Regions from separate parts of the Lysinibacillus sp. VIII_CA genome, predicted to be linked through region 1. Evidence: riboswitches for the same ligand, from Rfam matches in the RefSeq annotation. Region 1 holds a riboswitch; each other region holds the start of a gene.

Region 1 (11,199 bases):
TTTTGAGCAAAAAATCCTACTGCAACACCATGAATGGATTCGTCGCGCAAAATGAGGGAAATAATTTCAGCACTGTTTCTTAAAAAACCTTGCCCACCTAAGTATAATGGGTAGAAAAAGCCAGAATAGAAAAGGAAGGATTCAAGCATAACGGATGAAAACATCGCTTTCCATAAGCTCTCAGCGTCCCCTTCTTCAATACTATTATAAATATCCGCTATTTTATTTGCCTTATATTGTAAATATTCATTTTTCTTTACCCATTCAAAGAGCTCGTCTATTTCCTCGTTTGTACAAAGCGTTGTAAATATATAAGAATATGATTTAGCATGTATTGCCTCAAATGCATCAAAAACGGTTAATACAGCCTTTTCCTGTAAATCATCTGTATAAGCAGCAACACGATTCATCCCAATATTTGTCTGAACGGTATCCAGCAAGGTTAATCCTGCAAACACTTTTTTATACGTGTCCTGATGCTCAAAACTTTTCCACTGTTGAATATCTTTACTCACTGCAATTTCTTCGGGAAACCAAATTTGCTTCCATTGCTGGTCCCAAAAAATTTGGGCCAGTTCACTTGTTGCTTTGTTCCAGTTGACTGCCTCATACACTATATTTGACATGCTACACACTCCTCTAAGCTTTGTAATCGTTGACGAACATAGTAAACGGACTTAATCCCTTTAACCCATGCATAAATGTATACTTTAGCTAGTTGTTCTGTTGTCCAATTATCAGTGACATAAAGAGTCATTGAAATACCTTGGTCAACATGTTTTTGAGAAGCTGCGTATAAATCAATTAAATCATAAGGATCAACATCATAGGCCTCTACATATAGATGACTGTTTTCATTTGTTAAATGTGGCATTGGATAAATTGTTCGACTATCTGCATAATCACGAACCTCTACACGTTCTGTACATGGAGAGATGGAGGCCGTACAGCTACGAATGTACGAAATACTACCAGTTGGTGCTATAGCTAAACGATATGAATGGAATAAGCCATATTGCATAACATCTTGCTTTAATAATCCCCACATTTTACTAGTAATGATTGGAATGTTTCCGAGTGCTTTTAATACAGCAGGTGAAAGCTCTTCTTCAGTCTTATTTACATATTGATCAAAATAGATACCTGAAGCATAATCGCTATCTTCAAATCGATAGAACGTTTCTGCTTTTTCTTTAGCCATTTCCATCGATGATTTTAGAGAATAATAGTTCATTGCTTCCATAAAGCGGTCCATGAAATGAATAGAATCTTTCGAGCCATACATAATTCCCTCCGTAACAAGATGTCCATGGAGATTCATACACCCTAGACCTACTGAGTGCATTAATTGATTGGCTTTTGCGACCGACGGAACATTTTTGATGTGCGTCATTTGGGATACATTTGTTAATAAGTGCATAGCTGTATCGATTAATGCTTCAAAATCATTTACTTTACTCGCTGCGTGGATATCAATTGACCCTAAATTACACGACACATCTAACCCATATTCGTTAGGTTGATCTTGATCTGTGATAACACTAGTTTCTTGAACTTGCAAGATTTCAGTACATAAGTTTGACATTTTTACGCGACCGATATTTTTTAGTGGATGTACGTCATTAACATTATCATCAAAAATTTCAAAGGGATAACCGGATTCGAATTGAGCTTTTTTTACCTCTGTATAGAGTCTACGCGCATTCAAACGTTTAATTTTACGGATTTTAGGATTATCTAGTAGTTCATAGTACATATCAGAAATTGAAATTTCCGACATTCGTTTACCATATACTTTAAAAATATCATATGGACTAAATAACACTATATCTTTATCACGCTTCATCAGTTCGAAGAAAATACTTGGTATAATAATACCTGTTGATAGTGTTGCGAGGCGAATTTTATCATCAGCATTTGGTTTTTTTGATGAAATAAAATTCTCTATATCTGCATGGAAAATATTAAGGTAAACAACTCCTGAGCCATTACGCTGACCAAGCTGATTAGAATAACTAAAAGAATTTTCTAATAGTTTCGCCACTGGAATCACACCACTTGCACGATTTAGTATTTCTTTAATTGGATCACCTAAAGGACGTAAATCCGTTAAGTTGACCCCGACCCCTCCACCTAGACGTGATAGCTCTAAACAATAACCAATATTTTCAGCGATGCTATTCATGGAGTCATCCATGGATAATTTAAAGCAACTTACTAATTCGCCACGAGCTTTCTTCCCACTATTTAATGCAGTAGGCGTTGCAGGTTGATAGGCTTCCATCATCGCTTCTACAGAACGTTCTGCTAGTACCGTGTTCCCCTGTGCCAAGTACAAGGCAATAATGACAATCCGGTCCTCATATTTTTCTAAGATTTCTTCTCCATCACGACTTTTCATAGCGTAGCTGTCATAAAATTTGCTAGCACTCATAAATGATGGGAAACGGAAATTATAATCATACGCTTTTTTGTACAACTTTTTAATAAAATCCATCTCGTACATGTCGATAAAAGCTTTTTCGTAGTAGCCTTCATCAACTAAATAGCGGATTTTTTCCTCTATATCTATAAAGTAACGTAAACGTACGTTGACATATTCTAAAAAGTAGCGGCGCGTAGCCTCACGATCCTTTTCTAACTCTAGTAGCCCCGTTGTACTATAACGATTCAGTACGTCATTATTAAGCTTTAAATAAGTTTTCATCCCATTACCCTCGTTTCATAAAACGTTTGTATAGCTTCATAATCTGTTTGATTGCCGCGCAAATCTAATTTCCTCACTAATGGTACATGATAGGTAGTAGCAATTTTCTCTCCTGCTGCGCCAAATACATGATGTCCAAAGTTACTGTTGCCACTAGCAACTACTCCTTTACAAAAATCTCTGTTTTTATCTAAGAAACGTTGCACTTTTGCTGGAATGTCGCCTAAACCATCTGTGTATGTAATTAAAAGATAAGGCTTATTCAAGCTTAATTCCTCTGAGAGTTCAATAGATTCTGCCCTTAGTTTAGATACTACATTGCGGACATTTCCTGTACGACTAGCGTAAACGATCATAGTGTAATCATCTCAATACGAGAAACAATTTCCTGAACATCCCCTATAAATGTTTCATCCACCTCTAAAACAGGCACACTTAAAAAACCTGCATCAATAATTGTTTGTTTAGCTTGTTCATCGTGATCAATATTAACAATTTCTGCTTCAAGTCCTGCTCGTTGTAATTCGGATTTTACCCAAAGGCATTTTGGACAGATTGTTTTCGTATAAAGTTTCATAGTAATCCCTCTTTTCATAAAATAAAAAAGCTACCTCTTCTAAAGAGATAGCTTACATGGAAACGTTAACATACTAAAAATACTGACGTTCCCATCTCTTAATCCCCGAAGAAATGATAAATTTGTTTTATAAAGGCAGGTCTCCTGGCTTTGCTTCAATCTCTGATTTCCTTCCCATGCGAATGCACAGTGGTTACAATCATCGTCAGCTTTACAGTTGCGGGGACAGCGTCGGAATAGTACCGAACTTCCCTATTAAACTACATATAGTAGTACCTATACAAAACGAACACAATATATTGTTTTTCAATAGTTTTAAGTGTACCATCCTTTATATAAAAAGTAAATCGCGAAATAAAAGTTCATCAATTTGAGACTATTCATATTTTCTCACATAACCTTAAACGAAAGAGCTAAAACATAATCATATAAAAATATAACTATAAAAAAAATAGGAAGATACATGCTGATCATTTATTTACCTAATAACGGAGGCCCAATTGAAATTTTATTCATAAAAAAGGCATCTTTCCATAATAGTAAAGATGCAATTATGACTAAAACTACATAATCGTCAACCCACTTTGAGAAAGATGTAAATCATTCATCATACTCAATATATCCTATCTTTGCAGATTTTTCGTTGTACTTGTCCCTTTGCAACTATTCATAATAATCAGGTACCTTTAGCCAGTTATTCTGTATTCATAGTATAACATATCCAAGTTCTTTCTCTGTCCGCTCAACTAGGTATATTAACTTTATCCTTTATTTACAAAAATAGCTGATGAATTTTCTATACTCATCAGCTAACCTTTTACTTAAAACCTATCTATTGTTATATCCAAATTTATACTAGAGGCTGTCTTAAAACCTTCCGCAGCAGCGATCATTAAAGAAGAGGCACCCCCCTTTTCCGTTTCACCTGCAACATATATTCCAGCCGCTGTTGTTCGTCCAGTACCATCAGTAATAATTGTCCCATTTTCATCAACTTGGCAATTTAGCTGTTTAGCAAATTTATTTGGACGATAAAAATTAGGTACGACAAATCCACCACTTCTTAAAATATGTTCACCTGTTTCTAATTCAATACTAATTAAGTTACTATCTTCCCCATGCAAGTTTTTTACACATTCTGTATACAGTTTAATTTTTTTACGTTCAAATTCACTTTGAACGTTATCGGAAAGTTGATGACCATTCGTAAAAACGATTAAATCCTGTGACCAATTAAAAACCAATTTGGTCATATGTTTAATATGCTCCTCTTTTTCTGCTATGATAGCCAATGGCTTGTCTCTCAGCTCCCAACCATCGCAATAAGGACAGCTAAACAAGCTTTTACCATAATATTGTCTGATTTGCGGGAGGGGAAACTCCTCTTGTATTCCAGTAGCTAACAATACTTTTGCAGACATATATGATTTATTTTCCGAAGTTTTGACAAGAAATAAACCGCTTTTATCATCTTTAGTTATCTCGATAATTGTTTGATCTAACATAGATATAGATGGGTAAGATTTTATTTCTTTACTAGCTATATTCTTAAATTCTTGTGGCTTTATCCCATCTCTTGTTAAAAAACCATGCGACTCTTGAGTTACACGATTTCGATTAGTTCCATTATCAAATATAGCAATCTTTCTGCGCGCCCTTCCCAATGTTAAGGCAGCACTTAAACCAGCAGGGCCACCACCTATAATTACACAATCGTATTTATTCATCCTTTTTTCCTCCACATCAAAATATATTATAGACCTTTAATATCTGTAATTAAGGCAAAAGACACCGCAAAAGTTATATACCTTTTCAATTATGAGTCATTAAACCCTTAATGTTTAACTACCTCATTAAGGATTACGTAGCATAAAATAACGTTTAGTTTGTCGGGTCTTACCGCCCTATTAAAGACTTAACATATCTATAATATCTATTTAGTTTTTTTTCGTCAATTTTTTCGTTTTCATATTTAAAATACATAGGACCATCAAATATCTGCCGTTGAAAGAATTCTTGTCCACAGAAATGAATCTACTATAGGCTAGTTATGAATGAGGTAAAAGTAAAAGCCACTCCAAAAGTTTGGAATGGCTAATTTTTTTACTGTACTTCATGAATACTGTCCGTACTGTTTAATTATCAAAATAAAGTATGATTAGCATATGCTTTACATTGTTCCTGCAAGTATCATTACTTAAATTCAATTTCCTCTGCCGATGCCCCTTTTGTATACGTTATGGTCGATCCAGCAGGTAAATTACGGATTTCTTTTACATTTTTTCCTTCAATAATAATGGAACCAATTTTCGTACCTTTAAAGTCAATAATCGCATTGCCTTTTTTAGGACTGATCACTACAGTTTTGTTTGCAAATCCTTCGCCATGGAATTCGGCATATTGGCTAAATACTGCAATGCCATTTTTAATAATGGTATTTTCCCCTAACGTTAATGAAATGCTTGGACGATTCACTATTAATTTACCAGTCTTGTAGTGATTAAAGCTATATACATTTTCAGGTACTATTGGTGTTGGTATTTCTTCTTTTCCTGCTTGCAAATCAATTTGAACTAATACAGGGTCATGATCCGATGCTCTGCCTTGTGCCTCTGTAAAGTTCGCATTCATATGAATTAGGTCAATTTCCGTAACATCCGCAAGATGATTCGAAACTAAAATATGATCCAACACTTGATTGTTCCCTTGGAAGAAGTACGTAAAACGATCTTGCTCTGGGGCTTTATCTATCATATTCGTTAAAACATCTCCTTTCAATGTTTCAAGTGCTGGTGTGAACTCAAAGTCATTCATGTCCCCTGCCACTATGAAATTTAAATTCGGATTTATGGCAAGTCCTTCATCGATAAAATCATTGATGGCCTGAGCAAGTTGAATACGTTTCTTAACTGATTCTAAAACTGGTGGCTGTGTTGGTCCCCAAAGTGAACCATCCCCACCTTTAGAATTTAAGTGAGCTCCGATAATAACTACACGTTCATCTTGGAATTCAAATTCCGCTGCAATTGGTTTTCGTGTATCTACAAATTTTGATGGATCAACAAAGCCAGGATTTAAAGCAAGGCTTCCATCTGCTGTCCATGTATTCGCTTGGTTGCCTAACCCTTTTATACCTGACACTAATGAAACACGTGTCGGATTATATAGATAGCCAACACGAATATTACCGCCTGGTGCACCGCCTACTGTATTGTTAATTGGCATGACATCAATCCAATCATAAGCAGGACCACCCGCAGCTTTTATCGCATGAATTAATCGCATGTAGCTTTCAGATGCATCTGCATTTCCTGAATCAATTTGACCATCGTTATCTTGAACTTCGACTAATGTAATAATATCTGGTGACTTCATATTATTTACAAATGTCGCTGCAATTCTGTCTACTTTTTCGTTAGATGTATTGGCAGGATTATTCGAAAAGTTTTCGATATTATAAGAAGCGACATTTAATTTGTCCGCTACTGGTTGAAGATGCGTCACTTCTTGTTGAAGATGTGCCTTTGTTACATTAGGAAAAACATTATTCGTGTTCAGTCGATAGCCATCTGTAAAGTTTTCTACAAATCCGATAAGCGGTTCATTAAAGCGATCCCCTGAATCATAATTTTTTCCAGCTACTCCTTCAAGCATAATTTTTTCCGGATTATAATCATCGGCTGCAATATTTAAACCGCCATTCACATTAAATGTATTATTTGTTGTGCTTGGTACAACAATTGGTGAATCATTATTGTACATCGGTCCAATCACTCTCGCCTCTGGGAACGATACTCGCATATACTCAATGGATTCCCAAAAATCGATGCCATCTTCTTGTGGATCAAAAATTGCCAAGCCATCATTATCAATAATTTTATTTGGCGGGAATAGATCCTCTCCTATCACAAGAGGCTCTGGAATTACTGCTTTACCTGTTTTTGTAATATTGGTTGCTGAAATTTGCGTATCTCTTAATCGAGAGTTGCCACCCGCTTCAGTTACATTTCCTGATACTTTAATAACGTCCCCTACTACTACATTATGTGCCGACTTACTTACCTTGATCGCTGTCGATTTTACGCCATCGAATGCTGTCTCGCCTTCTTGCATAATGAAGCTACTTGAATTAATAACGAATGTTACAATTCCTTCTACATCATTTACTGCTAAATTGACATATGGCGATAGGTGGCTTGCCCCTTGAATATCGCTAATTGTGGCATTGTTAGTATCAATCATCTCATAAACAAATGTAGCAATCGCACTATTCGTTAAACCTTCTTTCACTGCAATCGCTTTAATCGTCAATGGCTGATTAACAATAATTTCCCCTGTATACTTTGTACTAGCTGTTGTTGGTGCAGAGCCGTCCAATGTGTAATAGATCGTTGCACCTTCTGTCATGGTAGAAAGCGTAACCTTCGTACCAGCTGTTATTCCACCAACGTGAGAAGCTTTGATATCCTGAACCTTTGTTACATCTTCAATAATGCGAAGCGGGAGGAGTTGATGATTTGTATATTGACCAACAATGCCTGTAATTTCCCCATACGTTTTTCCACTTACTAAACCAGAGTCTCTTGTTTTATCATAAATAGCAAATGTGCCTGCATCATCAGTTCCGGTAAAGTTTTGACCTGAACCAGTAATAGCAACATTTTTAATGGTTACTAATTTCGATTCATTGTCTTCTCCAACCTCAATACTTTTAATAATATGTGCCTCTGGTATTGTAGAAGGAACAGGCATGCCAACAAGCGAAATATTCGTTAATTGCTTTAGTCCACTATATTCATCTACTTTACCTTGCACCAACACCCGATCACCGACTTTTGCAGTAAGACTATCTACAGGATAAATAGCTATCGCCGCGCCGTCTTCATCTTGAATGTGAGCAGTCGCTGTTTCTAATTTTGCTGTTACAATACCTGATACGGTTACCACTTGTCCTATTTCTTTATTACGTGCTTCCGTAATCGAAATATGGGTTGGTGCATCTTTAATTGTAAAATTAAAGGTCGTCATTCCACTATCGTTTAAACCCGTTGCTGTAGCAAATGCTTTAATCGTCATTGCTTCATTTACAACAATGCCCGCTGCTGTATTATAAACCTCACTAGCTGTTGACGGTTCGGAACCATCTAACGTGTAATAGATTGTTGCATTTGGTGTATCTGTAGACAATGTTACCTTTGTACCTGCAAAAACTTCACCCGTTGCTGGAAAAGCTTTCACATTCGTTACTTCTGTAGGCTCATAATTTAATACTAATTGAAAGCTTTCCGCGTTTAACGTTTTTAACTGATATGCCCCGTTAAAAATGGAAGCAATCCCTGTCACTGTAATCACATCATTGTTATTGAACCCACCTGCTTCAAATTGAGAGAACTGATAGCCCGTACGGTTATCATGGCGAATTAAAAGCTCGTTATTTTCTGCATCAACTGCTTTAAACTCAAATGTTCCATACGTACCAGATGACGCTAAATCTTTAATCTTCACATTTTCCAGTGTAATTAACTTACCTTGTATACTGTCATCAATGGGTAGATTAACTATTTGTGGTGCTGGTGCTGTCCCTGAAGAAATGCGTTCAATTGTTGGCGAATTAAATTGAACTTCTCCACTAAATAAACTCGTTTTCCCTGTGATTTTGACAATATCTCCAACAGCTAAGCTCCCTGCTTCAGTTGAATTAGAGAAAACATATACCCCTGCAGACTCATCCTGTACATAGAAGGCCTTGCCACCCCAGCTACCAGGTGTTGCTGTAACGGTCCCTTGGATCTGAACTATACGGTCTGTTCCAACAGCTGCACGAGCTTCGGCAATTGTCCCTTCTGTGACAGAAGGATTAGTCGGTTCTGTTGGTTCACTTCCAACGAACTCAATTGAAGTGGGTGATTTTAGCCCTGCATGACTACCAAAATATTTATCTAGTGTCCCTGTTATTTTAATTTTTTTCCCAAGATTACTTGGGTTTGTTTTTAAACCAAAGTTGGCTCTATATGAGCTTGGGGAGGTTGGTAATTGAATATACAGCATTTTCGTGACATCTGTTTCACCAGGTGTGTCGGCAATAGCCAGATTTGTGTCGCTATCTGCTATCACTGAATACGAAGTTTCACCTTTAACAAACCCAACTATATATCCTTCCACAGTAACATTATTCCTAGCTGAATTGGGATCAAATTGGTTGACAGCTTCCCCCACTCCAATAGCTTCTGTCGTTTCCGCCTTTACAACTGTTAGGTAGGGCAAAATCATAGAAATTACAAGTAAAAATGATAACGCTATTTTGGAAACGACATTAAATTCATATTTCTTCATTCATTTAGCTCCTTAGATTTTTTATCTTTTAACCTTTTCTCTATCTTGCAAAGGAATTTACAGAAAAGTTATTAGTCAATTACTCAATTACTGTGTTTCCTTCAACAGATAACCCATCTAAACTGATGTTAACATTTGGTGCATCAATGATTAAATCACCTGCAATAATACCAGTACTACCAGTTGGCATTAAAGAATATCTCCCTTTAGCTGTTGGAGCTGTTATCGTTACATTCCCCATCAAGGTATGACCATTCAAATCAATCATGACTAAATCTGTTAATGTTACATCTGAAGACACTGGAGCTATTAATTTAATTACGTCTCCTGCTTTAGCTTTTTTTAATGCTTGTTTTAATTCCTCAGCATTCTTAACATTAAATTCATTCACTTTTTCTGGGGGAATAACTGGATCAGGGGCCACATTTCCTCCACCTGTGTTTGGTGCCCCAGTACTCGGCGAAGAACCTCCAATAATTGCCTTAATTTTGCTAGCCACCGAGGCATAATTCGTAATAATCTTTGTTACAGATGAACCTGTTGGGATCGATAAGTTATTTATTAGTAAATCTGAACCGATTGAAACTCTTGCATCAGGGTTTAGAATCGTTAAATAATTAACTACACCAGCAGCATTTAACGCTAATTCCGCGGGCGTGGAAAGCAAAAGTCGTTCAAACTTTACATTTCCAGTCATATTCAGTTTTGCCGTAGAATCTATTGTTACCTTATTTGCTGCTCCATCAATATTGATAGCGGATATAGCAGCTGTCATAATAATTTCAGGAATGACTGTGTTCGACACAATCGAAATATTATTTCGTTTGACATGTACTTTTCCAGTATGCGAATTTTTAATTTTCAATACAGGTGTACTTTGATTTGCAATTTTATTTTCTAAAGAAGCATTAGCTCCATCCATGGTATCTACTAAAATTCCGTCAGTAACTGTGGCTCCATCAAATTCCACTTTTGTTTTAACAGTTGGGGTAATAGTCGCTTTTCCTGTAACCGATATATTTTTAACTGTCACACCATCTGCGTTAATTGTTATGGAATCAAGCGTTGCATTTGTATTGAATACAACTCCCTTCTCTACTGAACCTGCATTATTTAAAACAACATTATTTACTTTTGTCATCACACCATTTTTAATTGTTGCTGTAATTTCAGCCTCCAATAGTGCGGTTCTGTTTTCAGTGGTAAAAATTGACTTTACTGAATCATTAAAAAGATAGGTCTTACCATTAATAGTCATTTCATTCGCTGTATAGTCTTCAACTTTAAACGTTACACTTTGAGAGGGGTGAGAAATCGAAGGACCAACCACTTCTGAACGATTAATAAATGCAGCCATTTGCCCTCGTGTTACATTTGAAGAACCATCAAATAATGTAGCTGTCTTGCCATTCGTTACGTTGTTTTCATATAAAGCAGCAATCGCTTCTTTGTACTCAGCACGCACATCCGTGAATGGTAATGAATTTGTATTCGAAGCTTTTAAATGAAACGCGTTCGCTAAAATCTTTGCTACATGGTTACGTTGAATATAATCACCCTGACGAAATGTTCCATCTTCATA
Region 2 (11,199 bases), on a different contig from region 1:
TATTTCTTCATGAATGCCAATTGTTTGACCATATGTGAATGTGATATTCGGATAATGCTCACGGGCATGCTCGATTTCTGCCGGGATATGTAGCTTGGAATGACCTGCATGAAGTAATATAATCGGGATTACATGTACCTCTGTAGCACCCTTTTTCACACAATTTGTAATACCTTCTTCAATGTTAGGAGAAGCAAATTCTAGGAAACATGTTTCTACTAGATATTGTTCATCAATGCGAGATGTCATTTGCTCGATAAATGTACGTACCTCATCATTTCCTGCTGCTAAACGGCTACCATGGCCAACAAATAATATAGCTTTCATCTCTTTTCTCCTCACTAGTCGCCGCACGGAGCTGGCTCTATTTTTATTTTGGAAGACATATCTTGATACGTAAAATGCAATATCTTTTTCACACGCTTGAAGTATTTAAATAAGCGTTCGTTTGGATGCGCATTGGCTTTATATTCTTCAATAATAGCTGTAATTAAAGGAATCAATTGTTCAGGCTCCAAGCCTTCTACAACAGGCTGTGCTGCATGAGCCGTACGTCCGACTGGTTTCGCTCCAATAAAGACATCAAATTTACTTTTACGATAGACAATCCCAATATCGTCAAATACTGCTCGATAACAAGCCATCCCACAGCCATTAAAGCCAATATTTAATGTTTTCGGTAAAGACAGACCACCAAGCTTTTCTTGAATTTCCTCCGCATATGGTATGGAATCTGCTTTTTCACCGTAGCAAAAATCGCAAGCCTTCAACGACAATACATCACCAATTGGTGCTAATAAAAAGCCTACTTGCTGTAATTTTTCAGTGATGCGTTCAGGCGTAGTTGTAGGTATTTTTAAATGGATTTGATGATCTGGTGTGTATTCCATCGATCCATCTTCGCCTACGACCTCTGCTAACGTCATCATTTGCTGTGGTGTAAAAAATTTATTGGCCACTCCAGGGCTCACTGCTAATTCAAAAATGGATTCTATTTTTTGTTGTACAAGCTTTGGAGTAACCTTGATAGCATTTGTTCCCTTTACCATTGCAAGTGCCGCTGTAGCCATTTCAAGTGCCGTTTTTTTCGGCTTTGGCATAACGGCTACACTGGGTTTATTCATTCGCCCTGCATTGGGGTCTGCCGCAAAGTCATTGCGTGCTGTTCCTGTCTCTTGATTCATCGCCCATGGCTCATTTTCTTCCCGTAAACGTTGATGTGGACGTAATGGCTGCTTTTCCTCGCCAAGTGTATATTTACGTTGGTAGCCACGTGGCGTAATCATTTTATTATCATAGAAAAACGTAGATGAGTTTCCGATAATGACGGTTGTCAGCATACCGATATCATGTTCCAACATGTCTGCCAATGTGGTCATCGTCACTTCTTGACGTTCTCGATAGGCACTTTTCACAAGCCCTACTGGAGTGTCAGGTGAACGATATTCTAAAAGAATTCGCTGTGCTTCGACAATTTGTCTTGTACGGCGACCGCTTTTAGGATTGTATAGAGCAATGACAAAATCGGCCATTGCTGCAGCTTCCACACGCTTCGCAATTAAATTCCACGGAGTGAGGTGGTCACTTAAACTAATGGTACAAGCATCATGCATAATCGGTGCACCAAGTAAACTAGCACATGAATTGATAGCTGAAATACCCGGGACAATCTCGACTTCAATACCAGTTGCCTCTGTCCAGCCTAGCTCAATTAAAACTTCATACACTAATCCCGCCATACCATAAACGCCCGCATCTCCACTCGAAATGACCGAAACTATACTTCCTGCCTCTGCTTGACGAACTGCCTCCTGAGCACGGGACACTTCTTCTGTCATGCCTGTACTGACAATAGATTTTGCACTCACTAAATCTTGAATCAGCTCAACATAGGTTTTATAGCCTATGATCATATCACTTTGTTGTAAAGCCTCTACTGCACGTGTCGTAATATGCTTAAAGTCTCCAGGTCCAAAGCCTACTACGAAAATTTTCCCTTTTTGCGCCATGTTTTTACCCCTCTTTCACCTTTTCAATCCCTTTAATGGCTGTCGTTTGCGCTGTTCGCTGCAATGTCCCTTCCCGAAGTGTATAAACATGATCGTTATGTAAGGATTCATGATGCAAATCCTGTACAAGTGTTCTAGCATGCTCCGTTGATGGTACACGGTACCAATTCCCCTGGGGGTAAGCAATAACCACACAAGCATCCTTACATCGTCCATTACAGCGTGTTCTTGTCGTATGTATTTCTTTATCTAGTGCGTTTCGCTGTATTTCGTCCCGTATAGCTTGGGTAATTTCTTCTCCATCCTTGTTCATACAGCTACTGCCATTGCAAATAAAGAGATGTGTTTTCATCCCCTCTAAATTCCACGTTGTCATTTTATGTCTCCCCTCTTTTGCTTTTGGAAAAAGAAAAACCTTTACTCTCCCGAAGAGTAAAGGTTTGTAGAAGCCAAATAAAAACGAATAGACTGAAAGACAGATCCTCGCTTTTGCTTCAACTTCTCCCTCCGAAAAGTTTGCATGCACAATCTGATAAGCAGGTTTCCTGACTTAAGCTTCATTTTACTGTCGCACCTTCCCTAGTTTGCACAGGTGGCATTGCGATTTCATCAGCTATTACAGTAGCGGGGGCTGTATTGGACTTTCACCAATTTCCCTATTATCTCGAGTTTTTCGAGCACTTATCGACGTTTTATATGAAATTTTTAATTGTATATTTAATAGAAAACTGTCTTAATCATATCTTATTATTTTAAAATTTCAATATTTCTTTAAAAATTCATGACAAATTTATCAATTTTATCAGAGAGTTTTTGGTTATTTAAAATTGGTGTTGTTCCCTTTTATTCTCAAAATCCTCAGTAATCAGAATTTTCGACATTGATAGTCTATTTCAAAATTTTTATAAAAAAGTATAGCATATTTATGGAAATTCGTGGTACACTTTGTCGTGAAATCTCACAACTTACTATTTTTGGTGTAAAATGCTCGTCATTTTACTTAAAAGGGAAGCCGGTTCAAGTCCGGCGCGGTCCCGCCACTGTAATAGGGAGCTTTATAGAAAATGTCACTGTCCAATGGATGGGAAGACCTATAAAGTGTTGAACTAGAGCCAGGAGACCTGCCGAAAATATGTGATCGTTTCATCCTACGAGGATAGGTGTGCGGCTTAGCAGATGAGAATGTTATTTGCTTTTTTAGCTATGCACTTTTCCAACAACGGAAAAGTGCTTTTTTTATTACGCACGCTACATTCTAAAAATCTATTTATAGTTTGGAGGAAGAAAATTGAAGCTGTCTTGGTGGAAACTTAGTTATTTTGTATTGGCTTTTTTAATGGTGCCAAAACGTGCCTTCGCCATGCATATCATGGAAGGTTTTTTACCAATCGAATGGGCTATTTTTTGGTGGGTAATCTCCGTCCCATTTATTATTTTAGGATTGCGCTCTATTCGTAAAACAATCGAAGAAAACCCAGAAACAAAAATGATTCTGGGACTGTCTGGTGCGTTTGCCTTTGTTCTATCAGCCTTAAAAATCCCTTCAGTTACAGGGAGCTGTTCACATCCAACAGGGGTAGGTCTCGGAACAGTCTTATTTGGACCGTTAGCGATGAGTGTCATCGGGACAATTGTTTTATTATTTCAATCTTTACTTTTAGCACATGGTGGAATCACAACATTAGGGGCTAATGCATTTTCGATGGCTATCGTAGGTCCGTTTATCGTCTACTTTGTATTTAAAGGGGCGCAAAAAATGGGGTTATCGTTTTCATTAGCTATTTTCTTTGCGGCTATGCTTGGGGATTTAGGTACATATGTGGTGACTTCTATTCAATTAGCACTTGCTTTCCCATCTGAAGTCGGTGGCTTTATGGCTTCATTTACAAAGTTCGCAAGTATTTTTGCCTTAACACAAATCCCGTTAGCTGTGAGTGAAGGGATATTAACAGTTATTGTCATGAACTTCTTGAAAAAATATAATATTAGCGAATTAAAGTCTTTACGTGTTTTCTCTACAAAGGAGGCGCACTAATATGAAACGAAATTTATTACTATTAGCGATTGTAGTGCTATTGGCCATTATCCCGCTCTTCGTCCAAAAGGGAGCAGAATTTGGCGGAGCTGATGGTGAAGCCGAAGCTGCCATTGGAGAGATTAATGCAGAGTATGAGCCATGGTTTGATAGTTTATGGGAACCGCCCAGTGGTGAAATTGAAAGCTTATTATTCGTGCTACAAGCAGCTATTGGTGCTGGTTTTATCGGCTACTTTATCGGCTATATGCGTGGCAAGCATAAAGAAGGTTAAGAATGATGTTACTCATTGATAAGTATGCGTATCTCAATAAGCTAGCGTACGTTCATCCTCTAGAAAAAATGATATTTTCATTAGGACTACTTTTATTCACGCTTATTATGAGAGAGGAACGACTTTCACTCATTACATTTTTTGTAATGAGTGCTTTTATCATTTGGGGTGCGAAAATCCCACTAAAATACTATGCGAAGCTATTATTACTACCAGGATTTTTCTTATTCACAAGTCTCATCTCCATCCTAATTTCGATAGCGCCAGCAACGCATGTATTACCAGCCCATATGGGATCATTTACGTATATGAGCTGGACAATTTTTATTGGGAGAGCCAGTATCGCTACCGCACAGCAGCTATTCTTTATCGTACTCGGCAGTATAAGCTGCTTATATTTTTTAATTTTAACAACATCTGTACAAGAGATTTGTTATGTGCTTCGCCAATGGAGGCTCCCTCCTTTATTAGTTGAGTTAGTAGAACTCACCTATCGTTTTATTTTTATTTTTTTCGAAAGCATGCAAAAAATTCATTTAGCCCAGCAAGCCCGCCTTGGCCATCATTCACCCATGCAATGGTTACGTTCGATGTCTATGCTGATTGCAGCGTTGTTTATTGAAATGTTTCAGCGTAGTCGAGAGCTTAACAATGCCATGCAGGCACGTGGCGGTGAAACGGTTTATTGGCACGAAACGGCCGTCTATAATAAAAAAAACTGGCTCGGCATGATGGCTATTTTTTTATTCCTTATCGTATATGGAGGATACTTCTCATGACAGCATATTATTTTCAACTGACTAATTTGTCTTATGCCTATGCAGATGGAACAAAGGCTTTGACAGATATTTCACTAGACATTCCAAAAGGGAAAAAAATCGCTATACTCGGTCATAATGGAGCAGGAAAATCCACTTTATTTCAACATCTTAATGGCATTTTGAAACCGACAGCCGGAACCATTTCATTTAATGGGAACGAACTTCAATATAGTAGAAAAGCATTAAAAGCACTTCGCCAACAGGTGGGAATTGTCTTTCAAGATGCTGATAATCAGCTTTTTTCAGGAACCGTTAAGCAAGATATAGCCTATGGTCCATTGAATTTAGGATGGTCTACGGAAAAAATTGAAGAAAAAATAGCCTGGGCTGTGGCACAAACTGAAGTAACAGAGCTACTTGATAAACCGATTCACTTCTTAAGTGTAGGACAGAAAAAACGTGTGGCAATGGCAGGTGTATTAGCGATGGAACCGGCTGTCCTTTTATTAGATGAACCAACGGCTGGTCTTGATAGCTATTATGCTTCTCAGATTTTTCAGTACTTAGCCAAATTAGAAGACTGTGAACGAACGATTATCGCTGCTACTCACGACATTTCCCTTGCCTATGAATGGGCGGATCACATCATCGTCATGGAGGCAGGAAACATTATTTATCATGGTGATCCTATCGCCCTGTTCTATGAAGAAGAATTGCTAAAACGGGCACATCTTGAACGACCATGGGTCTTTGAAATGACCATGGCTCTACAAAAAAAGAAATTATGGCAAGAAAATATTTCAGTTCCTCGCTCTAAGCATGACTTATTACAATTGATCGAACAGCTACCCGTTCAGGTTTAATAAGCATTATTAATAATAAAATAACGGACAGCTCATCCCTTTACTGTTCGATTTTTCAAATTGCGAAGAAAAATTTTCCTCATTTACGAAACTTTTCTATCGCTTATCCGTATTAGTATAGTCGAGACCTATTATAGAACATCAAGGAGAGATACAATTGAAAAGTTGGTTTAAAAAATCAGTCGCTGTCGCAGCATCCGCTGCGCTAATGGTTCCTGTGGCTTCAGCTTTTGCAGAGGAGGCACCACATCAAACAGCGAAGAACGTATTAGCAAGCAATTCACAACATGCAGGTAAGAATCTTAAAACTGAAGACAAATGGATGAGTAAGGATACGATTATTATCAAGCATTCCGGCCTTGATAAAAGCGTACATAAAAAAATTGGCTCCAAGGTCATCCGCTCTATTCCTTCATTAGGCTATGATGTGATTCAACTTAACAAAGGTGTATCCATTGAAAAAGCCGTCTCTTACTATTTAAAGCAGCAAGGGATTACAAGTGTATCCCCTAGTTATGTCTATCATTCTTTCAACAAAGAGGCTGACCCAAAGATAAAAGATATGTATCATCTAAGCCTTTTGCAAATGGATCAGGCATTAGCATTAGCTGGGGAAAATGACGTAACAGTAGCTGTCATCGATTCGGGTGTTGATTTTAAACATCCCGACCTAAAATCTCAAGTACTCACACCTTATAATGCAGCTGCTCCGGCAAATACATCTTATCCAGGTGACCATGGGACACATGTTGCTGGGATTATTGCCGCAGCCAAAGACAATGGTATTGGTGGACATGGAATTAATCCACAAGCGAAGCTACTACCTATTGATGTCTTTAACGGAAAAGAAGGAGCAAATGATTTTATCATTGCACAAGGTATTCTGTACGCCATTGAGCAAGGTGTGGACGTCATTAATATGAGTCTTGGAGGCTATGGTGAATCCCCACTTATGCAGGATGCTGTTCAAAAAGCTATTGATAGTGGAATTACGATTGTTGCAGCCGCTGGAAATGAGTCGACGGATGACTATTCCTTCCCTGCTTCCTATGAAGGTGTTATAAGTGTTGGTTCCACGAATGATCGAAATAAACTATCCAGCTATTCCAATTACGGTCCTTCTGTTGATGTCGTGGCTCCTGGCGAAGACATCTACAGTACCGTACACGATGAGAAAAAAGGATCATCTTTTGTCAAGTTTAGTGGCACTTCCATGGCATCTCCTGTAGTGGCAGGCATCGTCTCCCTACTTAAATCAAAGCATCCGAATTTAAAGCCACATGAGATTGAAGCAATTCTTGAAATGACAGCACAAGATTTAGGTAAAAAAGGTTATGACCTTACTTATGGTCATGGGCTTGTCGATCCTGTGAAAGCCTTACAGTTCGATTTAAATAAATTACCTAAACATTATTCTGAATCTAAAGAAGAGCGTATCAAAAATGCCAAAGTTCTTGCCAAAAATACATTAAATATCGAACAAGGTGTTTTCGAGCAGCAAGATGAAAAAAAATGGTATAAGGTTGATTTAGAGGCAAATGAATATGCACAGCTAACTTTAAAAGGTGCTGAACAATACGACTATGCCTTTGATTTATACTTCTACCCTACTAACAAGCAGGGTGAAGTAGAGCCAATTAAAGTTAATGATGTTCGTGTAGGAAAAAAAGAAGGTCACCTCTTTAAAGCAGACCAAAAAGGAACATTGTTAATTGGTGTGAAAGATCATAATGGTAGTTATAGCTTAAAAGGCAAATCTACTTATATCTTTACAGCACAAACTACGAAAAACTCAGATTTACCAATCGATGCATTAAATAAGTCTTCAATGGAGTCTATTAAAAAGTTCCCATACAATACGGCAGGAAAAAACTATACCCTACTGTCTAAAGATCAACAAAAGGATCAAGATTATTTTACGTTTTCTGTAAAAAAACCGACAACATTGAAGTTTGATCTATCTGGTATACCAGGTGTTACTGCCTCTATGGATTTATACTTAAAAGAGGATTTCAATCCGATTCCACCAGAAGAGGTAAAGCAAGCTAAAAAAGAGGAAAGCGAAGAAGAAGAAGCCTTCCCAATTCAAAGCTCCTACGGTGCAGCTAAAGGTGAAGCAGTGAGCATGATCATCGATGCTGTACCCGATCAAGAGTACATTTTAAGTGTATCTAATGAGAGTAATAGCGAGTTTTCAATGGAGATGTTTTTCAGTGGTGGCATTGAAAAAGAGGAAACAGTCAGTGAGTCAATGATCCCATACACATTAAAAGGTGAGGTTGTTACGCTCCCACCAGATGAGGATGGACTACCATTAGAGGATGCCATGTATGACGAAAATGTCTCGGTCGACCAGTTACCAATAACACCAAGTACAACAAAAAAACGGAATGAAATTGAAGGCATGATGAATATGCTCATGAATTCCTTTACGACGGACAATTTAGAAAATGTTGATCCGATTATTAAGCAAGCTATTCGCTTCAACATTGGTGAGGATCAAAAAGCTTATTTCCAAACAGAATATGATGAGGACTACTTCTTATTTAAAACAAAAGAAGACGCTCTTTATAGCTTTAGCTTTAACAAAGATGCAAGCCAAATGCCTGCCGGTACTGTGTTTGAATATGATGAAAAAGCCAAGGAACTAATTCCTGTGTCGTCCTTAACCAATGACCTAGGCTTACTTTCGTTACTTCTTGGCTCTGCCGGTAATGAAAACGATGCAAAAGTAATGGCATTGAAGAAGGATAAAACCTATGTAGTAGCTGTTGTAAATGCTGGTGAACGTTCAACTGAGCCTTATACGTTGAAAACAAGTAAAATAGGTGATATTCCGAAAGATTATAATCCAGAGAATTATGAAGAAGCAAAGGCGTTAAAAATTCAACCTGGCACAACTTATAAGGATCATCTAATTTATCAAGACGATGAGGATTACTATTATTATAAGCAAGAGGGCAATGATGAAATTATGAGTTTATTGCTTTCCTCTGTTCCATTTACCAATGAACAATTAAATCAACTGCCAAAAGAGCTACAAAAGGACTTAAAATTTGCAGGTTCGATTATTGAGGATACAAACGGCAATATGAAAATTGATCCGAAGGAAATGGAAACAGCCATTCCATTTGGACTGAGCGATAATATTCTTGAGATACTCCTTGGCATGGTAGGAACGACAGACGTAAATACATCCTTTAAGGCTAAAAAGGATCGAGGTTACTTTATTCAAGTCAATAGCACGGGTCTTGGCCAAATGTCCATTCAGCCCTATACATTAACTTTGTTCGACCATAAACGAGCAGACGAAGATGCAGATTCCAAATTAGTGAATGGTGTACCAAGTAAAACGTCTGCCCTAACGAAAGAAGACGACAAATGGGTTGCCACACAATATTTAAATGCGGGTATTCCATTTGGAGATAAGGATTACTTTGAATTTAACAACGTCCAAAAACGTAATATCTTCTTCTCACTTCAAACAGAAAAAGCACTGGATGGTGTGATTCGAGTGATAGATGCCAACGGAAAAACAGTTAAAACTTTGGATCTTTACGGAGCTGGAGATGCTGAGGTAGGTACTGTGGAGCTGGACGCAGGCAAATACTATATTGAAGTTAGTGAATATTATGGCCAAGCAAGTACACAGCCATATACGTTAGAAATTAAATAATATCAATAAACTCCCCTAGATAACGAAATATCTAGGGGAGTTTTGTACAAAAAGCATATTCATCCTAAAATAAAATGCTGATTACATAAAATATTTGACATAATTACAGTATTCATCTTGCTTCATATGAAGCCTTTCATACAGCTTACGCGCATTCACATTATCAGCTGCTGTTTGCAGTGTCACATAGCGCGCATTCTGTTGCTCACAATAGTGAAAAACCTTTTCCATCAATGCCTTGCCCACCCCTAGGCCTCTAGCATCTTCCGTGACATAAATATCATTCAAAATATAGGCTCGCTGTAAAGCTATAGAAGAAAACGTTGGATATAATTGTGTAAATCCAACCATCTTGCCGTCTACTAACGCCATAAAAATGACTGACTCTTTGAGGGCCAATCGTAATTGTAAAAATGCTTTTGCGCTACTTTCGTCCGATTCTATACCATAAAACTGACGATATTCATCAAATAGCTTCGTTAACTCTTCTAGTTCGTTCATCGATGCTTGTAGTATTTCCATTCTTGTCTCCCCTTGTGTCTTCCCCTGATTGTTTCTAACATTATAAATCTAGTTTTATTATATAGGAAAAAATGGCACAAAGAAAAGAATACTCCTCTTCATCGAGAGAAGTTCTACTTAATTTCATTTAAATATGCTGCGACATCTTTCACGATATGCTGCCAGTTCAAATCCCTCCGCGCATCGGCTTGTAGCTGTAGACAAGTATTTGCCAACAATTCTTCCTGCTGAGTGACTTGCTGTAACGTCCGAGCTATACTTTCCCAATCATGTGTTGGATGAATACAGCCAAAACGTTGTTGCTGGGTAATATCTGCAGCCCCATCCACATCAGTTGTCACAATATAACAACCATTTTTAGCCGCCTCTGCAAAAACATGTGCAAAGCATTCAACTGTGGATGTTAAGCAAAAGATTTTTGCCTTGCGATACTCCTCCTCTAGCTGCATCTTGTCTGAGATTGGCCCTACCATTGTGACTTGCGCAGGATAAGGATGACTGTCCAGTAATTGTTTTATTTCCTGCTGAAACGATTCAGACATAGGTCCTACCAAACGAAGCTCCCAGTCTGTCAGCTGTGCTGCTAGAAAGGCTTTTATTGTAAAAGTGGTCTGCTTCTCTGGTGCATCTAATCGGCCCACTGATAGAATTCTATTTTCTTTCTCATGAAATTGCACGGGCTCTGTGTGAAAATACTCATAAAAGCCATTTGGGATATGTTGAACATCTAATTGTGAAAACTCTCGAATGTCAGTTTGAATCGATACACATTCGGAGGTCAGAAGATCACAAAGCTGTAGCAATTCTAGAAAGTATGGATAGGTTTTTAATCGACTTAACCAAAATCGATTAACATCTAACTTCATATAAACTTTGCCATTAGGATTAAACTGCTTATACGTTTGAAGAATGGAAAGATAGGATGGGTAAGGTCCTATAGCAAAAACTAGATCAATGTCCTTGGCATGCTTGACTAAATAAGCATTCATATTGGCAACATAATCAATCCCTATTGGAATTCGCTCGAATTTAACAGTCGGAAAAGATTGTTGCAGCAGA
Region 3 (11,199 bases), on a different contig from region 1:
AAGCTCTAATATATATGCCTCGGTAATCAGGGCTGATAGTCGTTGTTCCTTAATCCATTCCTCCTTTTTGACCCAATGCCCGCTTCTCACCTCTCGTATATAACAATTCATAAACGCCTGAAACGTTGCATTCTTTGCAATCTGTTTAGCAATCTGCTGCATGAAATAAACCAATCCTTTCACAGAACCTTTTTACTATTAATTGATAATGATTATCACTCACTGTTGAAAAAATAAGTCTCCCTTATTAGAAAGACTGAGAAGTAAAAGTAAATCGAAACAAATGAGGTGTTGTTAACAATTGATAATGATTATCGTTTTCATTAATAATTACATTTTATAGGTAATATGGAAATGACTCAACTGTCTAAAGACCTATATGACAATACAAACCATTGAAATAGGTAAAAGTATAGAAAAAGTTGGCGTTTTCCGCATCACATATTAGAGATTTTTAATATTTAATGGATTAAAAAGCTTAAATATTACAAGAAAACAAGAATAGTTGTTTAATGAAACAAAGGTTCTTATGGTTTGAAAGACGTGCCATTTCACAAACGATGTACCTGTAGAAAAATAAGTATAGAAAAATAGCAAAAACGTTGATACCGCAACATTTCTGCTATTTAAAAATTTATATTAATATTTTTGTCATAATTACATCTATTTGTTCTTCCTCACCCATATAAAAGCTGTGTGCCCCGGTCTGCACAAAGCCTATATTCTTATAAAAGCCTATGGCATTGTCATTTTTATCCCAAACTCCTAACCAGATGCTGCTTTTGTTTTGAGCTTCAGCTAATTCGACTGCCTTGTTGATGAGATATTTGCCAAGACCTCTTCCTTGAAATGGCTGTCGAATATAAATACGTTCAATTTCAAGTGTCTCATCCCCCATTGGTTCAGACTGAGCATCATTGACATTCACCTTTAAGTAACCAGCAATGACATCATTGTTATAGATAAAATAAAATTCTGAAGCTTTATTAGATAATTCTTTTTCCAGCTGATACTCTGTAAATGCTTTCTCCAAGTAAGCGGTCATATTTTCAGGTGAATTATGATCTTTAAAGGTATCATTGAATGTTTCGATACTCACCTCTTGGAGTTTTTTTAAATCACCTATGCTACATTTTGATAATTTGATTGACATTGATTACACTCCTTCAGAACTCTTTATGTATTTTATATTGCAAATGCAATAAAAAGAATATATATTGAATGTAACTTATTTTTGTTGTATATGCAATAAAAAGTGGAGGGAGGTAATAAAAGTGAAATATGTTTTTTATGTCTTAGGCATTTTCATTTTAACACTGGGCATTTCTTTAACTATTCAATCTAATCTAGGCACTTCCCCCTTCGATGCCCTTTTAGTGGGTTTATCTAAAAATATAGGGCTGACTGTAGGTAGCTGGGAAATTATTATAGCTATTATTTTAATAGTTGGTAATTCTATGTTAACCAAGCAAAGGCCCGAATTCTTGGGCTTGATGACAGCCTTTATTACGGGAATTGGAATTGATATGTGGTTATTTGTGTTACACAATTGGATAACGCCTGTAGCTTGGTATAGTCAAGTTGTTAGTTTTGGTGTAGGTTTAATGGTGATTGGGTTAGGGACTGCCACCTATTTACATACGAATTTTGCACCGATACCTGTTGATCGATTAACCTTAATAATTAAAGAGCTCACGAAAAGGAGCATCTTTTTTGCAAGAACCACTATTTATCTCCTGTTTTTAGCGCTGGCGTTACTATGGAAAGGCCCAATTGGCTTTGGAACAATCATAACGGTTTGTTTGGGAGGGCTCATCCTCCATTTCTTTATGCCTATTACTGGCAGAATACTAGATAACCTCCTACAGCACTCTAATACCACTCTAAATGATCAAAATGAAGAGATTGAAAGCTAGTATAAACCCAAATATTCTGTTTCTTGCTTAGAATGGGGTGATGTCATTTCCCCCTTTCTTCTATAAAGATAAAAATCCTGCTACGAACAGGATTTTTAAATGAAGTCTATCATGTAACATTATTTTCTTGAAAAAACTTTTTCTTCTCCTCTTCTGTAAATTCTTCTAGGTTTTGATAGATATAGCGTGGATTACGATCCTTATCAATCACAACAGATCGTACACCTTCATAGAAATCCTTATGTCTTAAAAAGTTTCTTGCCAACATGAAATCTGTATTCAAACATTCCTCTACTGTTTTTTCACGAGCGTCAATAAGCTGCTGTAACGTAATTTTTAAAGAGGAAGGTGATTTCGACAAAAGCAAGTTCTTCGTGTCACGGGCAAATTCGCTTGGGTCATGGTTTAAGGATTGTATGATTTCCTCGACTGTATTTCTTGAAAAATGATGGTTTATTACTGTTTGAACCTTCTCAAGTTCACTGTTCGTGGATGGATTACTAGAATATTTCTTAATTAGTTGGTGTAAGGTTGCGTTTATATTGTTAGAATGCCAATCTGTCTGTATAACGCTTTGAAGGAAATCAAATAGCTTATCGCTCGTCATATAATGATCTGCTCCGTTCGCAAAAAGGACATCTGCTGCTTTAATAATGGACGCAGTTAATGCCAGATAGTAACCAATAAATCCTGGCGCTTTGTTTAAGAAATAGCCCGCGCCAACGTCTGGAAAAAAGCCAATATCCATTTCCGGCATCGCCCATTTTGTACGCTCTGTAACGATTCGGTGGCTTGCTCCATAGGTTAATCCGACTCCACCACCCATGACTATGCCATCAAGGCAAGCAATAATTGGTTTAGAATAATGATAGATTTCTAAATCCACTTTATACTCTACTTCAAAAAAGTTTTCAGCTACTTTAAATGCTTCTTGACTGGATTGTGCTTGATAAAGTGTTTTAATGTCACCTCCAGCGCAAAACCCCTTCTCCCCTGCCCCTTGTAGTACAATAAGACAGATTTGATCATTCGCTTCCCATTCTTTTAATTTTTCTCTAATGAGGTTAAGCATGTTAGTGGAAAGAGAATTTAAAGCTTTAGGACGATTCAACGTAATGAAGGCTGCTCCTCCATCTTCCACCGAAAATAAAACTTCGTTTGCCATGTTGGCCCCCTCCTTTAACAGTGTTTAAAGTGTGGCTGTCTTTTTTCAATAAATGCCTGCACACCTTCTTTGGCATCATTTGTTAAAAATAACTCAGCAAAACGCGTTCGTTCAAGTTCAAGTCCTTTTTGTAAGTTATCCTTCGTGCTTTGAATCACACATTCAATTGTACGAGAGACACATATCATACTTTTACCCGCAACAAAGGACTGTGCAACAGCTTTAGCCGTCGTCAAAAGTTCCTCAGGTTCTGTTACGAGTTGAATAATACCTAGCTGTAATGCCTCGTCTGCACTCAGTTGTTTACTTGTTAAAATTAATTGGAGCGCTGTTGCTTGATTCGTCATTCTGCTAAGTCGTTGAGTCCCCCCGAATGTTGGGAGTAGCCCAAGCTTTAATTCTGGTAAGCCGAGAATGGCTTGATTCGAAGCAATTCGGAAATGACATCCTAACGCTAGTTCAAGCCCTCCTCCAAGAGCCGGTCCATTAATGGCAGCAATAACTGGTTTTTTCATGGCTTCTACTTCATCGCATAGCGCTTGCCCTGCTTGAGCCATTTGCAATGCTTTTTCCTGTTGGCCAAAGGCTGAAACAAACTCCTTTATATCAGCCCCAGCGACAAAAAATCGGCCAGTGCCTGTAATAATAATGGCACTTGTGTCTTCATCCTCTGCTAGCTCTTGGAAAATGAGACGTAGGTTTTCAATAGTGGCTGATGACAAAGTGTTTGCAGGTGGATGATTTAAATGAATAATTGAAATAGAATCCTCTTTACTAACGTTGACAAATGTATCGATCATGCTGCTCCTCCTAACTAATCATTTTTGGGTTGTCAATGAATGTTCTCGCAAGTGCCCGTTTTTTCATAAAGAGATTTTGCTGTAGCGGAATATTTAATTGTCGAATGTTATTTAGCAAGCTTACTCGTTTTTGTTCATTGCTTTCAGCGGCCGTAATGATAGTAATCGCACTTTCTTCTATTTTGCGGTAACCATCCTGGCATAATATGTCAGTCATTAATTGTTTTGTTTGGACATGTGCAGTTTTTTTCGACCTGAGCCAGGCTGATTCCATGACATACGTTTCCATGGCCATATCCGCCAACAAACGCATAAATTCTTGCTCCTGTTCGAGTTGAATTTGTGCATTTGCAATGACATGAATAGCTAGTTGCATTAAATGCTTGGAGAGAAGGATGTAATGGTGATTTTTTTCTAATGGTTGAGCGTGAATAAAATCACCCTCTATTGCAGTTGTTTGTACATATTTTTTCCACAGCATTTTAGCCATTGTAAGGCGATTGATTTCATTTGTACCCTCGAAAATACGGTTAATTCTTGCGTCTCGATACAAACGTTCCACTTCATAATCTTGCATATAGCCATATCCACCATGTATTTGAACAGCTTCATCAGCTATTCTTCCAAGTGCTTCGGAACAATGTACTTTATGAAGTGCGCATTCCAGAGCAAATTCAGATATTTTCTGAACTATCGTTTCATTGCTTGCTGATGCAATAGCCTCATCAACTTTCCCAGCCGTTCGGTATGCACCGCTTTCTGCTCCATAAATCAGAACGGCCATGTCAGCAAGCTTTTCCTGAATCAATGTAAAGTCAACGATAGGTCGTTCAAATTGTTTCCGTCCCTTCCCATAATTCACGGCTATTTGAAATGCTTGTTTGGCCGTTCCTATATTAGAAAAGGCAAGCTTTAGACGTGCCATATTCAAAATGTTCATAGCGACTATATGTCCTTTGCCAACCTCTCCAAGAACACAATTGATTGGCACAATAACATCCTCTAAAATGAGCGTGGCCGTTGAAGAGCCTTTAATGCCCATCTTCTCTTCTTCCTGACCCACGGATACCCCTTTAATGGAACGTTCGACAATCAACGCAGTCATCCCCCTATTCGTCTGGGCAAATACAACGAAGACGTCTGCTAGCTGAGCATTGGTAATCCATTGCTTTTCTCCATTTACTAGCCATGCTTTCCCGTCTTCTGTTAATCTAGCATTCGTTTTGGGGCGCAGTGCATCAGAACCCGCTTCGGACTCTGTAAGGGCGTAAGCTCCAATCCATTCTCCAGAAGCCAACTTTGGTAAGTATTTCAGCTTTTGCTCCTCATTTCCAAAATAGATATAGGGTAATGTGCCCACCCCTGCATGAATATTGTAGGAGACACTAAAAGAACCCCCAAAACCCATTTTTTCTGCTACCAGACCAGAAATTTTTTTATTGAGCTCAAGTCCTCCATAAGCTTCGGGTATTTCAATGGCCAGTAATCCAAGATCACCTGCTTTTTGGAACAATTGTCGGGTGATCTCATATTGTTGCTGTTCAATGGATGAGATATTCGGTGAGACATCCTGTTTAATGAAGAGCTCAGCAGTTTTTGCAATGAGCTCTTCTTCATCGTGGAAATCCTCAGGTGTAAAGATCGTCATGTTGTTTTTTAGTCGATCCATATAAGCCCTCCTTGAAAGAAAGTGGAGAAAAGCCATTTACCTCTCCTACTTTATTTCCTCCTTCGGTAAGATGGTTTTTGCTAATTCACTATCTAAATCCTCGAATTTATAATAGGAAATCGTTTCATACAATTCGCTTCTTGTTTGCATATCCTCAATTGCTTCTTGTTGTGTTCCAGTATTTTTTATTAATTCAAATACGCGCTCGTATGCTTTTGCTGCAATTCTCATAGATGTAACGGGATAAATGACCATCGAGTAACCCATTTTTTCAAATTCCTTAGCGGTATAATAAGGAGTTTGACCGAATTCAGTCATATTGGCTAATAAGGGGGCATCTAACTCATTGGCAAATTGTTTAAACTCTTTTTCAGTTTGTAATGCCTCTGGAAAAATAACATCTGCACCAGCAGTAACATATGCTTTGGCTCTTAGTATAGCCTGCTCTAAGCCTTCAACAGACCTTGCATCCGTGCGAGCAACAATCATTAATGTAGGGGCTATTTGTTTAATCATTTTTATTTTTTGAATCATTTCCTCCTTTGGAACAAGAGTTTTGCCATTTAAATGTCCACACTTTTTAGGAAGATTTTGGTCCTCTAGCTGTACGGCAGCAACCCCTGCCTCTAGCATTTCACGAGCAGTACGGGCAACATTTAATACGCCACCAAAGCCCGTATCAATGTCCACTAGCATCGGTAAATTTGTAGCCCGAATAATATCACTAGCACGCTGGGCTATCTCATTTGAATAAATCATCCCTAAGTCTGGTAAACCTCTACTCGCTGTATAAGCGGCACCAGAAAGATATAATGCCTCAAAGCCAACTTTTTTAGCCATCAAACCAGCCATTGCATCATGTACCCCTGGTATTTGCAAAATAGCTGAACGAGCGATATGAGCTTTAAATTGTTCAGCTAATTGTTTTTGTGTCTTTGCTTCTTGGACAATCCATGTCATTTTTAAATACCTCCTCTTTATTGCGTTCGGAATCCATCTAAATTAAATAAATAGATTAACAAATTCATGAACAGCAATTTGTTCAAGCAGCTCTTTATTTACACAAACATCGTTTATTTTATTGAGTTGTTTTTGAGCATAATGCGTACGAAGGTTTTGCTGGAATTTATCAATAATCTGAGGGAATGCTTCCTTACGGCGGAAACGATGTCCTAAAGGATATTCACACTCAATTAGCTCAGTTGATGTACCATCTTTGTAATAAACTTGAACAGCGTTCGCAATGGATCGTTTATCAGGGTCTAAATAGTCGATTGTATATTGGCCTTTTTCCACAACAACCATTTTATTACGCAAGTCATCGATTCGTGGATCTGCCGCCACCTCATCTTCATAGTGATTTGCGGTAATGTCACCATAAATAAGACCAATCGCTGTAATATATTGAAGGCAGTGATCTCGATCTGCAGGATTGTGAAGAGGCCCTTCTTTATCGATAATTCGCATGGCTGATTCATGTGTTGTAATTTCTATGCGGTCAATATCAGCTAGGCGATTTTTTACTTCAGCATGCAAATGAACGGCACATTCTGCAGCCGTTTGAGCATGAAACTCTGCAGGATATGAAACTTTAAAGAGGACATTTTCCATAACATAAGATGCAAGTGGTCTCGCAAGCTTTAATTCTTGCTTATGAAAGAGCACATCTTGGAATCCCCAGCCTGGTGCAGATAATGCAGTTGCATAGCCCATTTCCCCTTTCACAGCCATCATTGCTAGTTGTACGGCCCTGCTTGTAGCATCGCCAGCAGCCCATGATTTTCTTGATCCCGTATTAGGAGCATGTCGATAGGTTCTTAAACTTGAATTATCAATCCAAGCATTTGATAAAGCATTGACAATCTCTTGATGAGTGCCCCCTAAAGCCTTTGTAACAACAGCTGTTGTCGCTATTTTGACAAATAAAACGTGATCTAAGCCAACACGATTTAAGCTATTTTCGAGTGCAAGTATTCCTTGTATTTCATGGGCTTGAATCATCATTTCTAAAACATCTTTCATTTGGAGAGGCTCTTGCCCTTCTGCAACTCGTACACGACTCAAATAATCAGCTACAGCTAAAATACCACCAAGATTATCAGAAGGATGCCCCCATTCTGCCGCCAACCATGTATCGTTATAATCCAACCAACGGATCATACAACCGATATTAAAGGCACCTTTAACTGGATCAAGGACATAGGATGTTCCTGGAATACGAGTACCATTTGGAACGACTGTACCTGGTACTACAGGACCTAGAAGTTTTGTACATTCAGGATATTGTAAAGCTAAAATGCCACAACCTAACGTATCCAATAAAACATATCGAGCCGTTTCGTAAGCTTCTTCGCTCGTAATCTTTGTGTTTAATACGTAATCCGCAATATCAATAAGAAGCTGGTCTGTCATCGTTTTTTCATTCGTTTTAATCATCTATATCTTCCTTTCAAGGTATGAATTTGATATACTGTATGCTGATGGGCATTGGTCAGAATGTCCATCAGCTCTATGGCGAGTTGTTAAAACTTGATTATACCGACAATTCTTCAAGGTTATGACGCTCGCCTATATAATGAACACGAGGTCTAAATAATCGATTATTGTCATGTTGTTCGATCACATGTGCACATAAACCGATCGTTCGAGAGCCAAAGAAAATAGGCGTATATAATTCAATTGGTAAGCCCAGCATGTAGTACACGGGCGCAGCATAATAATCTAAATTTGGATACAAGCCTTTTTCCTCCACCATCACTTTTTCACCGGCTTCGCACATGTGATATAAGCAGTCATCCCCTTGCTCCAAGCATAGTTTATACAAAGCTTCTTTCATGATCTGCGCTCTTGGGTCCATTTTTTTCATATAGACACGATGGCCAAAGCCCATTATTTTATCTTTATTTTTGAGCTTGTTTTTCAGCATCGCTTCAAAGCCCTCCACAGTCTTAGCTTCAAGCAGCATATACATGACTGCCTCGTTCGCCCCACCATGCAAATTTCCTTTCAATGATGCGACAGCACCAGTTAGAGCACCATACAGATCGGATTGTGTGGAGGCAATAACACGAGCAGCAAAGGTCGAATTCGGCATTTCATGTTCACTATATAAAACAAGTGATTGGTCAAAAATTCCCTCTTCTAATGGTGTTGGTTTTCTTCCAGTAATCATGTAATAAAAATTAGCACTATAAGAAAGCTGACTATCCGGTTCTACAACATCTTGACCATTTAATACACGGTAGCTATTCGCAACGATGTTGGGCATTCCACCTAAAAGTCGATATGCTCGTGTTACATTCATTTCAGTCGAACGATCATGGATGTGCTGATCATACCCTGCTAACGCTGAAATTCCAGTTCGAAGGCCGTCCATCGCATGTGTCCCATTTGGTAATAAGTTGAAAATTTGAAAAAGCTCTTGTGGAACGTGATAGTTTTCTTTCAATTTATCCTGTACGTCAGCTTGTTGCTCAGTAGTTGGTAGGTTTCCGTGCAATAATAAATGGACAATATCTAAATAGGCGTATCGCTGAGATAGTTCAATCAAATCATAGCCACGTATAACAATTTGACTGCCTACTACGTCTAAGAAAGACAGTTTTGTTTCCGCAGCAATAACTCCATCAAGACCTGGTGAATACGTTAACTCCATAGATTACAACCCCTTTGTTTAATCATTCTTGTAAGCGTTACCATTCAAACTCGAAAGAACAACAAAAAAACAACTTCTATCCTTTAGAAGTTGTTAATCTACAAAAGTATGACAGAACAAAAAACAGTGAACTTACATCCATTCACAATCATCATACAGTAGCTAACACCTCCCTATCCTCGTAGGTCAATTGATGCTTATTTAGTGGCAGGTCTCCTGACTTATCATCAACATTCCTATAACACCTTCCCGTCTTGAAGAACAAAACAGTGGTCTCGTTATGGAACTCCTACATACAGTTGCGGGACAGTGTTGGACTCACACCAACTTCCCTTTTAATCAAATGGAATCAAACCCATTTGAACCACCAAAATTTAGCATATTCAATTTGTCTTTTTACCTTAACATAGAGGTTTCCAAACAATCAATATAGGTAAAATTCAGAAAAGACTGATTATAAAAAGCTATTTTTCATTTTTGACGAACTATTCTGCATATTTAAGCATTATTTCGCTCAAAAAAAGATTGTTAATCAATCCCAATGGAGCTATATTTATGAAGCCTGCTTTAAAAAAGCGATTTGTTTTGCATTACGATGAAACGAGGAGTGACGGGATGGGCTATATAACTGAATTAAGAAAGCTTATCGGTAATAGACCAATTATAAGCGTTGGTTCGACAGTTCTTGTTGTTAATGATGATAAGAAAATACTCTTTCAACATCGTTCAGATACGTTGGATTGGGGATTACCTGGCGGTTCAATGGAAATAAACGAAACATTAGAGCAGGTTGCTGCTCGTGAACTTTATGAGGAAACTGGTCTCGTGGCTAAAGAGTTTGAGTTTATCGGTGTTTTTTCAGGACCTGATTATTACTACTGTTATCCGAATGGCGATGAAATCTATACAGTCATTCACCTTTATAGAGCTAAACATGTAAGGGGTGTATTGGAAATGAAGGATGGTGAGAGCTTAAGCCTCACTTATTTCAGTAAGGAAGAACTTCCGAATAATATGGAACAGAGGACGGTCGCTCTCTTAAACAACCTAGAGGGCAAAATATGGGGGTTCGAAAGCTCCTTTACGAAGCTTTCCAAATAACAATGTAAGAATTTTAATAAGGACTTTCTTCGCAAAGACATTTCAGATCATTCCAAACTAGTATTCTTGTGAATTCTTTCGCGAGGGTGACTGGGCAAAATCGCGTTGTATAGCTCAAGTGATGCGGAATGCTTAAATGGTTCACCTTTCATGATTTCCTCTACTAGCTGACCATTTTGCATGACGAGGATGCGATCTGAAATAAAGCGTGTAGCCTGTAAGTCATGAGAAATGAAAATGTATGCAAGTTGCAAATCCTTTTGTAGTGTCTGTAGTAATTGAATGATTTGTTTTCGCAAAATCATATCTAAACTACTAATGGCTTCATCTAAAACAATTAATTTTGGATGTAAGGCAAGCGCTCTTGCAATGTTTACCCGCTGTTGTTGCCCACCGCTAAGCTGGGAAGGATGCTTTTCGGCAATAGATTTTTCTAACTCTACATGATTAAGTAATTCCTTTACCTTATAGTGTCTCTCAGCTGAGCTATAATGCTCGAAATTTAGGTACGGTTCCTCTAAAATTTGAAAAATAGTGTGCTTTGGATTTAATGAATGATAGCTATTTTGAAAGACTGCTTGTAAATCTCTCCGTATCATTTTTTTCTGTTGGCTAGTGGCATCATAAAGATTAACCCCTTGAAATAGAACCTCACCGGCTGTTGGCCTTTCCATTCCTAATATAATTCGGCCCAATGTGCTTTTTCCTGAGCCACTTTGTCCAACAATCCCTAAGCATTCCCCCTCCTGAAGTGAAAATGATACTTTCTGTAATACAGGAGCATCCTGTCTTCGCTTGAATATGAACGGTCTATGTGCATAGTTCTTCTCAATATTTCTCACTTCTAGTAGCTTCAATTTTTTCACCTCTAAAACATCATTCGGGATTGTAAT

The links. Region 1 has a riboswitch for cobalamin ahead of ACP3VS_RS16160 (glutaredoxin family protein). Riboswitches for the same ligand answer to the same signal wherever they lie in the genome.
Region 2: linked by a shared signal. The riboswitch ahead of ACP3VS_RS05950 ((2Fe-2S) ferredoxin domain-containing protein) and the one ahead of ACP3VS_RS16160 (glutaredoxin family protein) in region 1 are both predicted to bind cobalamin.
Region 3: linked by a shared signal. The riboswitch ahead of mmgD (citrate synthase) and the one ahead of ACP3VS_RS16160 (glutaredoxin family protein) in region 1 are both predicted to bind cobalamin.

The regions. Positions count from the first base shown of each region.
Region 1 is NZ_JBNFXM010000012.1:84,694-95,892, forward strand. Features, by position in the region: gene nrdF (class 1b ribonucleoside-diphosphate reductase subunit beta) at 1-626, opposite strand, end outside; gene nrdE (class 1b ribonucleoside-diphosphate reductase subunit alpha) at 614-2,707, opposite strand; gene nrdI (class Ib ribonucleoside-diphosphate reductase assembly flavoprotein NrdI) at 2,704-3,063, opposite strand; gene ACP3VS_RS16160 (glutaredoxin family protein) at 3,060-3,284, opposite strand; cobalamin riboswitch at 3,402-3,579, opposite strand; gene ACP3VS_RS16165 (NAD(P)/FAD-dependent oxidoreductase) at 4,106-5,011, opposite strand; gene ACP3VS_RS16170 (chitobiase/beta-hexosaminidase C-terminal domain-containing protein) at 5,478-9,617, opposite strand; gene ACP3VS_RS16175 (S-layer homology domain-containing protein) at 9,697-11,199, opposite strand, start outside.
Region 2 is NZ_JBNFXM010000003.1:104,636-115,834, reverse strand. Features, by position in the region: gene ACP3VS_RS05960 (sirohydrochlorin chelatase) at 1-327, opposite strand, end outside; gene cobJ (precorrin-3B C(17)-methyltransferase) at 342-2,009, opposite strand; gene ACP3VS_RS05950 ((2Fe-2S) ferredoxin domain-containing protein) at 2,014-2,385, opposite strand; cobalamin riboswitch at 2,528-2,709, opposite strand; cobalamin riboswitch at 2,968-3,152, shown strand; gene ACP3VS_RS05945 (energy-coupling factor ABC transporter permease) at 3,298-4,044, shown strand; gene ACP3VS_RS05940 (energy-coupling factor ABC transporter substrate-binding protein) at 4,046-4,318, shown strand; gene cbiQ (cobalt ECF transporter T component CbiQ) at 4,321-5,097, shown strand; gene ACP3VS_RS05930 (energy-coupling factor ABC transporter ATP-binding protein) at 5,094-5,942, shown strand; gene ACP3VS_RS05925 (S8 family serine peptidase) at 6,100-9,618, shown strand; gene ACP3VS_RS05920 (GNAT family N-acetyltransferase) at 9,700-10,140, opposite strand; gene ACP3VS_RS05915 (glycosyltransferase) at 10,254-11,199, opposite strand, start outside.
Region 3 is NZ_JBNFXM010000006.1:111,555-122,753, reverse strand. Features, by position in the region: gene ACP3VS_RS10820 (IucA/IucC family protein) at 1-162, opposite strand, end outside; gene ACP3VS_RS10815 (GNAT family N-acetyltransferase) at 635-1,153, opposite strand; gene ACP3VS_RS10810 (YczE/YyaS/YitT family protein) at 1,275-1,916, shown strand; gene ACP3VS_RS10805 (enoyl-CoA hydratase/isomerase family protein) at 2,026-3,081, opposite strand; gene ACP3VS_RS10800 (enoyl-CoA hydratase-related protein) at 3,096-3,881, opposite strand; gene ACP3VS_RS10795 (acyl-CoA dehydrogenase family protein) at 3,892-5,586, opposite strand; gene prpB (methylisocitrate lyase) at 5,596-6,510, opposite strand; gene ACP3VS_RS10785 (bifunctional 2-methylcitrate dehydratase/aconitate hydratase) at 6,553-7,986, opposite strand; gene mmgD (citrate synthase) at 8,084-9,205, opposite strand; cobalamin riboswitch at 9,395-9,589, opposite strand; gene ACP3VS_RS10775 (NUDIX hydrolase) at 9,821-10,306, shown strand; gene ACP3VS_RS10770 (ABC transporter ATP-binding protein) at 10,354-11,172, opposite strand; gene ACP3VS_RS10765 (ABC transporter ATP-binding protein) at 11,175-11,199, opposite strand, start outside.